Crateriforma spongiae: one gene and its partner. The main gene of each other region encodes a partner of the protein of the gene in region 2 in a complex. Links are inferred from orthologs where the notes say so. Each region holds a gene or a part of one and is shown on either strand. Other genes may lie near its edges.

The links. The genes of interacting proteins can lie anywhere in the genome.
Region 1: the proteins of lpxA (region 2) and HFP54_RS06140 are in contact, whole or in part, in a crystal structure (PDB 4J09), measured with the Escherichia coli proteins. The link is inferred for Crateriforma spongiae from one-to-one orthologs.

The regions. Positions count from the first base shown.
Region 1 is NZ_JAAXMS010000002.1:531,963-534,961, reverse strand. It holds HFP54_RS06140 (MFS transporter), read right to left. Parts: upstream 2,150-2,999; coding sequence 851-2,149; downstream 1-850. Other genes in the region: HFP54_RS06135 (TauD/TfdA family dioxygenase), read right to left, coding at 2,146-2,999; HFP54_RS06145 (sulfite exporter TauE/SafE family protein), read right to left, coding at 79-843; HFP54_RS06150 (MDR/zinc-dependent alcohol dehydrogenase-like family protein), read left to right, coding at 1-19. UniProt on the Escherichia coli protein: Probably transports across the inner membrane the two dehydrated forms of N-acetylneuraminate (Neu5Ac), 2,7-anhydro-N-acetylneuraminate (2,7-AN) and 2-deoxy-2,3-didehydro-N-acetylneuraminate (2,3-EN).
Region 2 is NZ_JAAXMS010000004.1:161,999-164,928, forward strand. It holds lpxA (acyl-ACP--UDP-N-acetylglucosamine O-acyltransferase), read right to left. Parts: upstream 1,904-2,930; coding sequence 1,097-1,903; downstream 1-1,096. Other genes in the region: HFP54_RS12125 (Gfo/Idh/MocA family oxidoreductase), read right to left, coding at 3-1,100; HFP54_RS12135 (UDP-3-O-acyl-N-acetylglucosamine deacetylase), read right to left, coding at 2,017-2,930.

The DNA of each region.
Region 1 (2,999 bases), on a different replicon or contig from region 2:
CAGCGGGAGCAAGGATTGAAGGATTGATTCGTTTGCCGGTAATTTCGGCGGCGGATCGATCAATGGTCGGTTGCTCGATCAGCCGACGATGAAATACACCGCGATCGCCAGCAGGCTGGTCGTGACCAAAGCCTCGGTCCAGCGGTTGGAAAAGTGACGGCTGGCTTTGGCGCCGACCACAATGCCAACGACCGCAGCGGGGGCCAGCCAACAGGCCTGGATCAGAGCTTCGCGATCAATCAGGTTTCGCACCACCATCCCGCCGACTTTGTACATCGCGACGACCAGCAGATAAAAGTTCATGAACGCTTTGAATCGTTCCGCGGGCCAGCCTCGCTTCAATCCGAATGCGGCCATCGGCGGCCCTGCAATGCTGACCGCACCGGCCAGAAAGCCGCCCAGTCCGCCCGCGATGAAACAGGGCCAGGTGGTGGCTGCATCCGCCGGGACGATTCCCGGTCCGTCCGTATCGCAACCGGTTTTCCGGTGCCGGTTTCGGTAATTCATCAGGACCATCAGCAGGATGGCCAGTCCCGTTACGCGAACCAGCCACCCCATCGGCATCAATTCAAACAGCATCAGCCCGATGGGAAGAAAGACGATCGCGCCGATAACGGCCGGACGAACGTCACGCCAATTCAACCCATGACGGAACGACCACGCGGCCATCAGAATGACCGGAACACTGGCGGTCGAAACGACGATGTGCGATTGACGCACATCCACGATCAATGGCAACAGTGACAGCGACACGATTCCAAATCCGAAACCGATCGCGCTGTGGGCGAATCCTGCGATCGCGGCCACGGTCGCAATCAGAATCATCGTGGTGGTGTCATCCATGGTCGGTTTAGTCTTCGATCAAATCACGTTGTCGGGTCTCAGGCAACGTTAACATGATCAGAATTCCGACGATGAACAATGATGACAAAACCGTCACCGCGGTCGGCAGTGCGATCGTGTCCAGGTCTTTCAACCAACCGCTTAACAGCAAAACCGGAACAGCCATCAGGCGGCCGCCATTGAAACAAAAGCTTGCACCGGTGGCGCGAATCCGGGTCGGAAACAATTCCGGGAAATAGATCGCAAAACCGCTGTGCATCCCCAGCGTCAAAAATCCGAAGATGGGCATCAATACGATCAGCTGCCAATAGGTCTGCGGGACAAAACAGGTGATCGGTACGATCAATAGCGCCAGGGCTTGAAACGCAATGAAGGTCGGTTTGCGTCCGAACTTGGCACACAGTGGACCGAAGGACAACAATCCCAGGCCGCCACCGGCCGCTTGAACGATCCCATAGGCAAACTTCGCTCGGCTGCCAGCAGTGTCTTCGTCCACACCGTTGGATAACAACAATTCACGCATCAGGTCCTGGCCAGCAACGGTCACCGCCCAGAACGTTCCCAGTCCCACCGCAGCCAATAACATTCCACGGACCGCGACCCAACCCCATCGCGGATCCAGCAGCAGCGTTTTGAAGCTGCCAAGTTGATTCGCGTGTTCGGAATTTTTCTGGGCCTGCCAACGCTCGGGCTCTTTGACACTGGCCCGAACCCACACGATCAACAGCGCGGGCAGAACGCCCAGCAAGTACGCATAACGCCAATGAACTCCCACCAGCATGGCCGCAAGTGCAGCCAGCCAAGTGCCAAGGATACTGCTGGCGTGGAAGATTCCTGATGCCTGGGCGCGGGCACGTTTGGGAAACACTTCGCTGACCAGGCTGGCGGCAACCGCCCACTCGCCACCGATCCCCAGGGCGACCAAGAAACGCAACACGCCAACGGTGTAGATGTCGTTGGCAAAGTACGTCAGCCCGCTGAACAGGGAATACATCAGGATCGTCACGATCATGATCGGGCTGCGGCCGTATCGGTCGGCCAGCGAACCGAACAGCAACCCGCCGATGGTTCCGCCCGCCAGGAAGATCGCAAGAAAGGCGTCGCCCCAAAACTGTCGCCCAGCCTCGGGGTTTTCCAGCAGATCGCCCAACAGGTCGTTTCGGGTCAGATTGAAAATCTGGCCTTCGTAAACGTCGAAAACCCAGCCCGCACAAGCGATCGCCAGCACCAACCATTGGTACCGTGTCACGCCGCGGTACCACGGACCTGCGTCGGTTTCCGGTGTGTCGGGGGCACCGCCGCTCACGCGGTCACCAACGACTGAGTTTGCATTTCCGCCAGCGACGCGACGACCTTTCGCGTTCCCACGAACGATCGTCGGGCGTGCATCGCCACACGATTGTCCAACAGGACGATGTCGCCTTGTTGCCAAGCGTGGTCGTACGCCAGTTCATCGGACAGTTCGATTGCGACGGAAACCGCGTCGGCATCCAGCGGTGATCCATCGCCGAAACGAATGGCTTTGGATGGATCATTGCGGGCGTCTTTCCACCCGCAATATGCCGCGATCAATTGATTGAAGAAAGTCTTGCGTCCTGGGGACACTTCCATCACCGCGGGCAATGGTGGTGTGACGGCTTTCAAACATCCGTCGTCTTGCCAAAGAAAGCTGTAGCCGAGCGTCCGCAATCGTGCTTCGGCATCGTCTCGCGTTTCGACGCCCAGGGTTTTTTGCCAACTGCGTCCCATTCCCGACGTCGGGTCATCGCTGCCGGGCATGACGTTGGTGTATTGCAGGCCGTGACGTTCGCACGCGTCGCAAAAGTCGGGGCAACGTTGTTGCAGCTTTTCGTATAGCACATCGCTGCGGCACAGTGGCGTTGCACCACCTTGTTCGGCTGCGATTTCGCAATAGAAAAAGATGTACTGTGGGTACAGCGGCGTCTGTGCCATCTCGTGGTGAAAGAAGATCTGCACCTCCGGCGGTGCTTCGTTGGCCGAAAACACTCGCTCGGTTCGGTTGATCCGAACGGCGTTGGAAAGCGAACGTTCGTACGGAAAGTTCTCGACCTCCAAGGCACGAATGACCTGGTCAAACGATTCGACCGTGTCGGTGGGGAACCCGCGTAATGCGACGGCACCGTGACGGGTGCACT
Region 2 (2,930 bases):
GATCAGGCAGCGCGGCGGTCTTGAGCCGCACGTCGACTGGCCATTTGGATCGATTCCCGAACCAATGCGTGCGGTCCGCGTTCGGTGGTGGTCGCGTCGCTGTACCAGCTTCGTTGCTGGATCGATTGCAGAACTTTATCGGCCACTGCCACCGCACGGGCACCGGCGGCACCATCGACGGCGGGTGCACTGCCGCTGCGGATGCTGATCACAAAATCGTGAAGTTCATCCAGGATGGCGTTTCGCGGTTCCAGTTCCATGGTCTCGCACCGGAGCTTGGTTTGGAACAGTTCGCCGCTGTATCGCAGCGGGTTGTCGGTTTCGGCGTTCAAGTCGAAGGTGCGATCGACCACGCTGTCGGCCGGCCGAACCACCGAAACGGATGGCTTTCCAAAATCAATGTCGGCAAACCCGTTTGCCCCAAAGATCTGCATCGACCGTGCGGGGGTCGGGCTGATCCGCGACGCCTTTAGATTGGCGACCATGCCGCACGCGAATTCGATCCGCGTTTCAGCGACGTCTTCGTGATCGCTGATGACCGAAAGCCCGCTGGACGAAACCGACGTGACCGGCGCATCGGTCATTGAAAGCACCAGATCCAGATCGTGGATCATCAAGTCCATCACGACGCCGACATCCAGGCAACGGCCGGGAAAGCTGGACGCACGGACCGCTTCGACGTACTTCACGTCGCGTGCCAGGTCACCCAGGGAGGTGAAGGCGGGGTTGAATCGTTCGACGTGACCGACTTGCAGGGTCAACCGTCGTGCGGCGGCCAGCATGGCCAGACGCTGGGCATCGCTGCTGTCGGAAGCCAGCGGTTTTTCGACCAGCAAGTGTTTTCCGGCCTTCAGCAGCGACTTGGCGATGTCGCAGTGCAAATCGGTCGGGGCGGCGATCACGGCCGCGTCGATCTGGTCGACGATTTCCGAGGGATCGGCACAGGTGCGTACGCCGAGCGATTCGGCGGCAACCTGGCGTGCCGATTCGAACGGGTCGCACACCGCGACCAGTTCCGCGTCGTCGACTTGGCCCAGCAATTTGGCGTGGATCCGTCCCAGGTGACCGGCACCGACGACAGCGATACGTAACTTGTTCATGCGGCTTTCCTTCGGTCGCGGCCACGTCCATGACGTCCGCCACCGGTGTGTTCCAGATGATCAAACAGGTGCCTCAGCACGGGCCGAATCGGACCGATGCTAAGAAGTTCATCGCGGGCCGCATCAACTCCGACGCGGGCGCGGTAAAGCAATCGAAAAGCTTGGTTCAAGACGTTGATGTCGTCTTGAGGGTAATCGTTGCGTTTCAGACCGACGACGTTGACGCAACGCGGACGTGCGTTGGCGCCTTCGACGATCATGTACGGAGGCACATCGTGCAGCACCGTGCTCATCGCTCCGATGAAGCTAAGCTGTCCCACCGAAACAAAGTGGTGGATGCCCACGCCGCCGGCGATCGTCACATCGTTGCCGATGTGCACGTGGCCACCGATCATGCAATTGTTGGCCGCGACAATGCGATCACCCAATTTGCAATCATGGGCGATGTGCGATTGGGTCATGAAGTAATTGCTGTCACCGACGCGAGTGACGCCGTCTTCCTTTTCACTGGCGCGATTGACCGTGCACAGTTCGCGGAAGGTGTTCCCGTCGCCGATTTCCACGCGGGTGTTGGTGCCGCGATAGCTTTTATCCTGCGGATGGGTCCCGATCACGCATCCGGCAAAGATGTGATTGTCACGACCGATGCTGGTGTGACCCTTGATCGTCACATGATCTTCGATCACCGTGCCTTCACCGATTTTGACATCGGGACCGACGACACAGAAGTGTCCGATTCGAACGTTCGGGCCCAGTTCGGCTCTTGGGTCCACCGCGGCGGTTTTTTCTATCTGGGCACCCATGTCGTCTCCGGGCGTCGGTTGGGTTGTGTTGAATTTGTCATGAAGTAGGCGATCAGCGTGCGTCCGAGCAAGTTCAGTTTTCACAAACCTTGCCGCGTCGCTCAAAAAAGGGGTCAGGCCACTTTTCGTCGTGTCTGTTCGCCGGCTCGTTGTTGGGTCAGCATTTCGCTCAGTCGCTTGGCCAGCATTCCGTTCAGGATGTGGCCGCCACGGTGTGAAATGAATCGACCGATCAGGTCACAAGGCACCAAAGCCAAGTCGCCGATCATGTCCAGTGTTTTGTGCCGGCTGCATTCGTTGCGATAACGCAGCGGATTGTCGATCGGTCCGTCGTCGTCGAACACCAACAAATCATGGTGGGTGACGTGGCTGGCGACGCCCGATGCGTGCAGCGCATCGGCTTGTTCTTTGGTGACGAACGTGCGTGCCGGTGCGACCTGTCGTACGAATCGATGGGGCGTCATTTCGATCCCGAAATTGCCCGCGGGAACCGGCGAGTCATCGCCATAGTTCAACTGGTATTCGAAATAGGTTTCGCCGGAGATCGAAGGTGTGGCTTCGATCCAACCATCGTTGTGCCTCAGACGCAGCGGCTGGTGAATCACCAATTGCATGCGTGTGTCGGCTTGGATCACCAGACCGGCGGATTGCAGGGCTTCGACAAAGGCCAGGCTGCTGCCATCGAGGCCGGGCATTTCTTCGCCGTCGATTTCGACCACACAGTTGTCGATTTCAAGACCGGCCAGAGCGGCCATCAGATGTTCCACCATGGCGAACGAAGCATCGCCGTCACGCAACAGCGTTCGAAAGCTGATCGCGTCGCTGCGGTCGGTGGTCGCCAGCAACGAAGGCTGGTCGGGCAGATCGCTGCGGACCAACCGCACGCCGGTGTTGACCGGTGCGGGGCTGATCGTCAGGTGGACGTCTTGTCCGGACCAATAACCACGACCGCGGACAGAGCACGGGCTGGCGATGGTGTGTTGGTTCCGCCCGGTCGGTTTGCCCGACGCGGTGGTTGGTGTGCGTG